One region of the Bradyrhizobium sp. HKCCYLRH3059 genome, then DNA from elsewhere that is predicted to be linked to it. Evidence: predicted binding sites of a transcription regulator. Region 1 holds the regulator's gene; each other region holds the start of a gene.
The links. Region 1 encodes PhoB, which activates phosphate uptake and scavenging genes when phosphate is short. Its sites were predicted from a motif close to TGTCATNNANCTGTCAT; they were not measured.
Positions count from the first base shown of each region.

Region 2: ACQR13_RS15935 (DUF47 domain-containing protein) is a predicted target of PhoB. The motif match lies at 1,259-1,275, and genes of this name have one in related genera.
Region 3: ACQR13_RS31315 (Orn/Lys/Arg decarboxylase N-terminal domain-containing protein) is a predicted target of PhoB. The motif match lies at 1,695-1,711, and genes of this name have one in related genera.

Region 1 covers NZ_JBNPUF010000011.1:63,821-67,093, reverse strand. The annotation lists gene ACQR13_RS28340 (trypsin-like serine protease) at 26-1,342, opposite strand; gene phoB (phosphate regulon transcriptional regulator PhoB) at 1,489-2,196, opposite strand; gene phoU (phosphate signaling complex protein PhoU) at 2,213-2,929, opposite strand; gene pstB (phosphate ABC transporter ATP-binding protein PstB) at 2,960-3,273, opposite strand, start outside.
Region 2 covers NZ_JBNPUF010000004.1:438,202-441,474, forward strand. The annotation lists gene ACQR13_RS15930 (inorganic phosphate transporter) at 1-558, opposite strand, end outside; gene ACQR13_RS15935 (DUF47 domain-containing protein) at 573-1,217, opposite strand; gene ACQR13_RS15940 (branched-chain amino acid ABC transporter permease) at 1,361-2,329, opposite strand; gene ACQR13_RS15945 (branched-chain amino acid ABC transporter permease) at 2,331-3,194, opposite strand.
Region 3 covers NZ_JBNPUF010000015.1:47,131-50,403, forward strand. The annotation lists gene ACQR13_RS31305 (histidine phosphatase family protein) at 1-558, opposite strand, end outside; gene cobT (nicotinate-nucleotide--dimethylbenzimidazole phosphoribosyltransferase) at 558-1,613, opposite strand; gene ACQR13_RS31315 (Orn/Lys/Arg decarboxylase N-terminal domain-containing protein) at 1,757-3,273, shown strand, end outside.

The sequences.
Region 1 (3,273 bases):
TCCTCTTCTCTCGTCCCTCCTTCGCTCACCGCATCGAGGCACTCTGTGCCGCGATCTCGCGCCGCACGACCGCCTCGAACTGGCTCGCGGGGGCGGCGAACATCAGCCGGGTCTCCTCATGGAACGCCGAGAAGATGCCGACCACGGCCGGCTGTCCGCCGACTTCGGCCATGATGGGGGAGCCCGAATAGCCGAAATTGGCGAGGCAATGCACCGTCAGCAGCATCCCGTCCTTGGTCATGCCGGCGCTGCAATTGCGCTGGCCGGTCGGCGAATAGCGCCGCTCCTGGCCATAGCCGATCTCGGAGATGGTTCCGGCCGTGGTCGCAGCCTGCAATTCCTCGCGCGTCAGCGCCCTGACCTCAACCGGCTTCGACGGCAGCGCGTCCTTCAGCACGATCAACGCCCAATCGGCGGGCGAGCGGTCGAGCGACCACCTGTCGTGCCGGGTCGGGACGAAATCAGGCGCCACGATCAGCTTGTCGGCGACAGACGATGCCGCCGGCGTGCCCCTGTTCATGCCGGCCAGGAAGCGGACGTTGCCGGGGCTGACCTGCGCCACGCCGTTGAACACGCAATGCGCCGCGGTGAGCACGACGCGCGGCGCGACCAGCGTGCCGGTGCACCAGCCGCCGGTCGAGTATTGCGCGACGGTGACGACGCCGATCGACGACGCCGGCCACGAGGTGGGATCGACGACCTCGCCGATGTGGCGGTCGAGCCCGAGCAGTTGCTCCGGACGCGGAGCGGCGATGCCGGCCTCCGCCGATTCCGGCTTCGGCCGCCAGGCCGCAATGGCACTCTGAGCCTGGACGCGCTGCGGCTCGGTCAACTTGACCCGCTGCACGTCGCGGCCGGCCGATCGCACGCCGCTACGGCCCGCCATCACCAGCCAGGCATAGCCCTGCACGACGTCCTGTTTCACACCGCGGCCGTCGAGCAGCATCAGGCCGAGCATGTATTGCGACTGGGCGAAGCCCTGCGCCGCGGCGCGGCTGAACCAGCGGCCGGCTTCGCCGTAATTGCTCGCAACACCTTCGCCATTGACGTAGGCGATGCCGAGATAGTGTTGCGCGACAGCGAGCCCCTGATCGGCGGCCTTGCGGTACCACGCCAGCGCCTCGGCGGGGTTGCGCGGTTGGCCCCAGCCGAAGGCGTGCATGAAGCCGACGTCGAACTGCGCCCGCGCATCGCCCTTGGCGGCCAGCGGCAGCAGCCGTCGCATCGCCGCCGCATGCTGCCCGTTGCCTGCCGCCGCGACCGCGTCTTCGAGCTCGGCGGCCGTGGCGCCCGCCGCGCCGCCGAGCAGCACGGCAAGAGATATGATGATGGTCTTGATCAAGGGCGTCCGCTGGCACCGAAACATCGTGACGGCCACGAAGCAGACACGATCAAGACGGCGGCGGCGTGGCGGAAAGCGGACCGCGATCTCCTCAATCGGGCCGCCTCGCGTCTCACACCTGCTGCGTCCTCACGCCGGATCGCCCCTTACACCTGCTCGCTCTTGGCGAAGCGATCATCGAGCGCATAACCGGCGCCGCGCACGGTGCGGATCGGGTCCTGCTCGCGGCCGGGATTGAGCAGCTTGCGCAGGCGGCCGATATGGACGTCGACGGTGCGCTCGTCGATGTAGATGTCGCGGCCCCAGACACTGTCGAGCAGCTGCTCGCGGCTGAACACGCGGCCGGGATGCTCCAGGAAGAACTCGAGCAGGCGGTATTCGGTCGGGCCGAGATCGATCGGCCTACCAGAGCGCGCCACGCGGCGCTTCTCGCGGTCGAGCTCGATGTCGCCATAGGACAGCACGGTCGCCAGCCGCTCCGGACTCGCCCGCCGCAGCAGGCCTTTCACCCGCGCCAGAAGCTCCGGCACCGAGAACGGCTTGACGATGTAGTCGTCGGCGCCGGTCGCGAGGCCGCGCACGCGCTCGCTCTCCTCGCCGCGTGCGGTGAGCATGATGATCGGCAACTGCCGGGTCTCGGTCCGCGCCCGCAGGCGGCGGCACAGCTCGATGCCGGACAGGCCCGGCAGCATCCAGTCGAGCACGACGAGATCGGGAACACGCTCCTTCAGGCGCGTGTCGGCTTCGTCGCCGCGCGCCACTGTCTCGACCTCGTAGCCTTCGGCCTCGAGGTTGTAGCGCAGCAGCGTCGTCAGCGCCTCCTCGTCCTCCACCACCAGAATTCGGGCGCCCATGTCTGAACCGTCTCTCTCAGTTGCCGGGGATCGTCGATGCGAAGCTCGTCATGTCGCCCTTCGGGCGCTTGTCCATGATCTGCTGGCCTTCGATCATATAGAACACCGTCTCGGCGATGTTGGTCGCGTGATCGCCGATGCGCTCGATATTCTTGGCGCAGAACATCAGGTGGATGCAGAACGAGATGTTGCGCGGATCCTCCATCATGTAGGTCAGGAGCTCGCGAAACAGCGAGGTGCAGATGGCATCGACTTCCTCATCGCCCTTCCACACCGTCATCGCCGCCGGCAAATCGTGCGCGGCATAGGCGTCCAGCACCGTCTTGACCTGCGACTGCACGAGATCGGTCATGTGCTCGAGCCCGCGGATCAGCTTCAGCGGATGGAAGTCGCTCTCCAGCGCCGCGACGCGCTTGCCGATGTTCTTGGCGAGGTCGCCGATGCGCTCCAGATCGGTCGCCACGCGCATCGCGCCGACGATCTCGCGCAGGTCGACCGCCATCGGCTGTCGCCGGGCGATGGTGAGAACGGCGCGCTCCTCGATGATGCGCTGCAGCTTGTCGACCTCGGCGTCGGTGGCGACCACCTTCTGGCCGAGCGCGATGTCGCGTCGCACCAGCGCATCGACGGAATCGACGATCAGCCGCTCGGCGAGGCCGCCCATCTCCGATACCAGACGGGTGAGGTCCTGCAGATCGCTGTCGAACGCCTTGGCGGTATGTTCACTGGCCATGATGATCTCCTGAAGACAATGTCGTCGGCGTCAGCCGAACCGGCCGGTGATGTAATCCTGGGTCCGCCGATCGCTCGGCGAGGTGAAGATCTTGCTGGTGTCGTCGAACTCGATCAGCTCGCCGAGATACATGAAGGCGGTCTTGTCGGAGACGCGCGCCGCCTGCTGCATGTTATGCGTCACGATGGCGATCGTATAGTTTTCGGCGAGTTCCTGGATCAGCTCCTCGACCTTGGCGGTCGAGATCGGATCGAGCGCCGAGCACGGCTCGTCGAACAGGATCACCTCCGGCCGGACCGCCACGGTACGCGCGATGCACAGCCGCTGCTGCTGGCCGCCGGACA
Region 2 (3,273 bases), on a different contig from region 1:
ATAGAGCGAGGCCGAAGCGAATTGCAGGATGCGGAAGGCGCGGTCGACCGCGAACGGCGTCGAGCGCACCGAGGCCCAGGACACGATCGCGACCAGGATCATCGCCAGCACCAGCCCGACCAGCGGCGACAGCACGATCGCCAGCACGGTCTTGGACAGGCCGCTCCACACGGTGGCCGAGATGCCGGCCTTGGCGACCCCTGCCCCGACCAGCCCGCCGATCAGCGCATGCGAGCTCGACGACGGAATGCCGGCCGCCCAGGTGACCAGGTTCCAGACGATGGCGCCGACCAGCGCAGCGAAGATCACCTGCGCGTCGACGATCGCGGGATCGATGATGCCGGTGCCGATGGTCTGGGCGACGTGGAGGCCGAACACGCCGAACGCCACGAAGTTGAAGAATGCGGCCCAGAACACCGCATATTGCGGCCGCAGCACGCGGGTCGAAACGATGGTCGCGATCGAGTTGGCGGCGTCGTGCAGGCCGTTGAGGAAATCGAAGGCGAGTGCGACGGCGATGAGGCCGACCAGGATCGGAAGGCCGAGTTGAGCGTCCACGGCGCGGCCCTACCCTAGACCTGTTCGATCATGATCGAATTGATCTCGTTGGCGACGTCGTCGAAGCGGTCGGCGACCTTCTCCAGATGGTCATAGATCTCGGCGCCGACGATGAAATCCATCGTGTTGGCGTTGCGGTGCTTGAGGAACAGCTCCTTCAGCCCGATGTCGTGGAGATCGTCGACCCGTCCCTCGAGCTTGGTCATCTCCTCGGTGATCGCGGTGATCATCGGCACGTTCTGACCGATCGCCTGCAACAGCGGCAACGCCTTTCCGATCAGGTTGGCGCAGTCGACCAGCAAGGTGCCCATCTCGCGCATGGTCGGCTCGAACTCCTTGACCTCGAACAGCACCACGGCCTTGGCGGTCTGCTGCATCTGGTCGATGGCGTCGTCCATCGAGGTGATCAGGTTCTTGATGTCGCCGCGGTCGAATGGGGTGATGAAAGTGCGGCGGACAGCGGTCAGCACTTCGCGGGTGATGTTGTCGGCCTCGTTCTCGAGCTGGCTGACGCGCTGGCAATGCCTGAGGATGTCGTCGCCGCCCTGCAGCATGTCCTGCAGCGCATGGGCGCCTTGAATCACCACCTTGTTGTGGCGGGCGAACAAATCGAAAAACCGCTCCTCCCGCGGGAGGACGGCGCGAAACCAGTGCAGCATGGGACGAGATCCATCCATTCCGAAACGGGCCAGGGCCGGCCCGTCACAGAACTGTCATACTCCGGATCGCGCACCAGCAGAAGCGGTGGCCGGATCATCCACCGCTTTCTGCCCTTCCGATGATCTCTTTTCAGATCAATGACTTAGAGGGATCGCTTGAACAGATGGGCGATTTCCCCGACGACGCCGCGGCGGAAGGTGAGCACGCAGGCGACGAAGATCACGCCCTGGATCACCGTCACCCACTGGCCGAACCCGGACAGATATTGCTGCATGCCGACGATCACGAACGCGCCGACGACGGGGCCGAACACGGTGCCGAGCCCACCGACCAGGGTCATGAGCACGATCTGGCCGGACATCCCGACCTCGACGTCGGTCAGCGAGGCATTCTGGGCGACGAACACCTTCAGCGCACCGGCGAGGCCCGCCAGCGTCCCCGACAGGATGAAGGCGAGCAGCTTGTAATGGTCGGTCTTGTAGCCCAGCGAGATCGCGCGCTGCTCGTTCTCACGGATCGATTTCAGCACCTCGCCGAACGGCGAGTTGATGGTGCGGAAGATCAGCAGGAAGCCGGCGAGGAAGCCGACCAGCACGACGTAATAGAGCACCGTCGGCTTGGACAGGTCGAGGATGCCGAACATCCGGCCCTGCGGAATGCCCTGGATGCCGTCCTCGCCATGGGTGAACGGCGCCTGCAGATAGATGAAGTACAGGAGTTGCGACAGCGCCAGGGTGATCATCGCGAAATAGATGCCCTGGCGTCGGATCGAGATGTAGCCGGTGATCACCGACAGGACGAACGATCCGGCGACGCCCGTCAGGATGCCGAGCTCGGGCGGCAGCCCCCACACCTTCAGCGCGTGGGCACTGCAATAGCCGGCCGTTCCCAGGAACATCGCATGGCCGAACGACAGCAGGCCGCCATAGCCGATCAGGAGGTTGAAGGCGCAGGCCAGCAGCGCGAAGCACAGCGCCTGCATGACGAAGAACGGGTACAGCCCGGTCCACGGCACGATCGCCAGCAGCGCTGTCATGATGACGAACACGATCATCTCATCGCGCATCGCGCGCGGGGTGATCGGCAGGGTTGCGTCGGTGATGGATGTCATGTCAGGCCGCTCGTCCGGTCAGACCCGTCGGCTTCACCAGCAGCACCAGGACCATCAGAACGAAGACCACGGTGTTGGAAGCCTCGGGATAGAAATATTTGGTCAGTCCCTCAATCACGCCGAGCAGGAAGCCGGTGATGATCGAGCCCATGATCGAACCCATGCCGCCGATCACGACCACCGCGAACACCACGATGATGATGTGCTCGCCCATCAGCGGCCGCACCTGGTTGATCGGCGCCGACAACACGCCGGCCAGCGCCGCGAGCCCGACGCCGAGGCCGTAGGTCAGCGTGATCATGCGCGGCACGTTGATGCCGAACGCCCGCACCAATGTCGGATTCTCGGTGGCCGCGCGCAGGTAGGCGCCGAGCCGGGTCCGCTCGATCAGGAACCAGGTCGCCAGACAGACGACCAGGGAGAATATGACGACCCAGCCGCGATAGACCGGCAGATACATGAAGCCGAGGTTCATGCCGCCGCGGAGCTGATCCGGGATCGCATAAGGCAGGCCGGACGAGCCGAAGAAGTTCTGGAACACGCCCTGGATGATCAGCGCCAGTCCGAACGTCAGCAGCAGTCCGTAGAGATGGTCGAGCCCGGCAATCCATTGCAGCATGGTGCGCTCGAGGACCATGCCGAAGATGCCGACGATGATCGGCGCCAGCAGCAGCGCCCACCAATAATTGATGCCGCCGAGGTTCAGCAGGAAATAGGCGCAGAACGCGCCCATCATGTAGAGCGCGCCATGGGCGAAATTGATGATGTTGAGCATGCCGAAGATGACGGCAAGCCCGAGACTGAGCAGCGCGTAGAACGAGCCGTTGATCAGTCCGACCAGGAGCTGTGCGTAGAGGGCCTGCATCGTCTTGTTTCTGTTTTCTCTCGGCGTTTCCCAGAAGATGGCGGCCCCGGCGACGTTCAGCCGCCGGAGCCACAGCGGT
Region 3 (3,273 bases), on a different contig from region 1:
TACACCATCACCGCCCTGCCCGGCTTCGAGCGTGATCCGCGTGCCGGGCCGGATGCGCAGGCTCCACAGCTGGCGCAGCGGCCAGCCGAGCAGATGCGAGAGCGCTGCGCGCATGGCGCCGCCATGCGCAACCACCAGAACCGGCGCAGGCTCGGGCCGGGTAAGGATACGATGTGTTGCGCGCGCCACTCGCGCCTGCAAATCGGACCAGCTCTCACCGCCCGGCGCCCGGACCTCAGCATCGGCATGGAAGGTGTCGAGCAAGGCTTCGCCTCCGGGCTCCGCGGCGATGTCGCGATGCGTCCGCCCGTCCCAGAGGCCGAAATCGAGCTCGCTCCAATCCGCGTCGATGTCCAGCGCGCAGCCGGTCAGCCGGGCATAATCCTCCGCTGCCGCACGTGCGCGCGCCAACGGCGAGCTGACGACGCTGCGCCAGATCCGACTCCGCGTCTGCCGCCGGAATTGATCCCAGCCGGGCTCGCTGAGCGGCGGGTCGGTGCGGCCGTCGAGATGGCCGTCCCGTCCTGTCGTCCCGTGCCGCAGCAGATCGATCCGCATCAGGACTTGGCTCCCGAGACGGCGGCCTCCGCAAAGGTGGCCATGCCCCCGTGGAGCGCGCAGGCCAATCGGATGATCGGCAGCGCAGTGGCGGCGCCCGAGGCCTCGCCGAGCCGCAGATCGAGGTCGATCAGCGGACGGGCACCGAGCGCGTCGAGCACGATGGCGTGGCCGCGCTCGGCCGAGCGATGCGAGAACAGCAGCCACGGACGGCAGGAGGGATTGAGGCGGACGGCGACCAGCGCCGCGACCGAGACGATGAAGCCGTCGACCAGCACCGGCCAGCGCCGCTGCGCGGCGGCGACGATCGCGCCGGCCATCGCAATGATCTCGAAGCCGCCGACGGCAGCCAGGACGTCCGCGACGGCCGCTCCCGCCGTGAGCCCGTGTCGCCCCAACGCATCGGCAATCACCGCAGCCTTCCTCGCCCGCCCGGCGGCGTCGAGCCCGGTGCCACTGCCGACGATGTCCGCGGGCGCGCATGACAGCAGCGCGGCGGCGATGGCTGCCGCCGACGTCGTGTTGCCGATCCCCATCTCGCCGAAGATCACGAGCTGCGGCGCGTGATCGGCCTGCCGCGCCACCGCGCGCCGTCCGGCGTCGGCCGCGAACGCGACCTCCTCCGGCGTCAGCGCCGCCCCGGTGCTGAAGTCGCGCGTGCCGCGCCGCGGCTTGTCGACGACGACACCGGGCACCGGCTCATCCGCCAGCGTACCGACATCGACCACCTCGAGCGGACAGCCCAGGCTGCGCACCAGCACCGAGATCGCCGCGCCACCGGCCGCGAAGTTGTGCAGCATCTGCACCGTCACTTCCGGCGGATACGCCGACACGCCCCGTGCCGCGATGCCATGGTCCCCCGCGAACAGCACCACCGGGACCCTATCGGCCCCCGGCCGCTCCAACGCCTGCAGCGCCGCCAGCTCGACCGCCACCTGCTCCAATCGCCCAAGGGCGCCAATCGGCTTGGTCAACTGGGCCTGGCGTTCCAGCGCCGCCTGCCGATGGAGCTCGGACGGGGCCACACAATCAAGGCTGATCCATTCGGGAAGCACCACGGATCCTTTCAGCATCACTCGGGTTCAGGACGATTGCCACTGCGAGGCGGCCGAGACAAGCTCCGTGAGGCGCCCTATTGTCATCGAACCGTCATCGAACGTGACGACAGGTGGCTGCCCACGCAGCCCGAAAGACTCTCATGGAATACTTCCGCCGTTTCACCTTCCTGTTCGCCGCGCCCGTCTTCGAGACCGACGACCTTGCGGGCGTCCGCTTCAACCAGATCATCGAGGAGATCCAGCGCTCGGGCTTCGAGGTGGTGCGCGCCCGCAAGCTGGAGGACGCCGAGATCGCCGTGCAGACGGATGCCGCGATCGGCTGCATGGTCGTCGATTGGGGCAAGAAGGGCCTGGAAGGCAAGACGGCGTCGCTGATCAACCTGATGCGCCGTCGCGGACTGGACTTCCCGATCATCCTCCTGATCCGCCGCAAGCGGTTCGAGGATCTGCCGGTCGAGGTGCTCGACTTCATCGACGGCTATGTCTTCCTGTCGGAGGAGACGCCCGCCTTCATCGCCAAGAACCTGGTCAGCCGGCTGAAGCAATATGCCGAGACACTGAAGACGCCATTCTTCGGCGCGCTCGTCGACTACGCCGAGGAAGGCAACCAGCTCTGGACCTGCCCCGGGCACAATGGCGGCGTGTTCTATAGCCGCAGCCCGATCGGCCGGGTCTTCGTCGAGCATCTCGGCGAGGCCGTGTTCCGGGACGACCTCGACAATTCCGTGCTCGATCTCGGCGATCTCCTGACCCATGAGGGGCCGGCGCTGCGCGCGCAGAAGGAAGCGGCGCAGATCTTTGGCGCCGAGAAGACCTATTTCGTCCTCAACGGTACCTCGACCTCCAACAAGGTCGTGCTCGGGGCCCTGGTCACCGACGGCGACCTCGTGCTGTTCGACCGCAACAACCACAAGGCCGCCCATCACGGCGCGCTGCTGATCTCCGGCGGAGTCCCGATCTACGTCCCAACGGTTCGCAACCCCTGGGGCCTGATCGGCCCGATGCGCTGGGATCTGCTCGATGAGGAGCACCTCCGGCAACAGATCCGCGACAACCCGCTGGTCAAGGATCCTGACGCCTGGCGCAAGCCGCGCCCGTTCCGCGTCGCGGTGGTCGAGCAGTGCACCTATGACGGCACGATCCACAGCGCCGAGATGATCCTGAAGCGGATCGGGCACCTCTGCGACTACATCATGTTCGACGAGGCCTGGGCGGGCTTCATGAAATTCCACCCGCTCTACGCCGGCCGCTTCGCCATGGGCCTCGGCGATCTCGGGCCCGACGCTCCCGGCATCATCGCCACGCAATCGACCCACAAGCAGCTCGCGAGCTTCTCCCAGGCATCGCAGATCCACGTCAAGGACCGCCACATCAAGGGGCAGCGGCGGCGGATCGAGCATCGCCGCTTCAACGAAAGCTTCATGCAGCACGCCTCGACATCGCCGTTCTACCCGCTGTTCGCCTCGCTGGACGTCGGCGCACAGATGATGAAGGGCCGCTCCGGTGAGGTGCTGTGGGACGACACGATCCGGCTCGGCATCGAGTTGCGCAAGAAGATCCGGGCGATGCGCCGCGAATTCGAGGAGAAGGAGAAGGATCCGGCGCGGCGCTGGTTCTTCGAGCCATTCGTTCCGGATCGCGTATCGATCCCCGATGC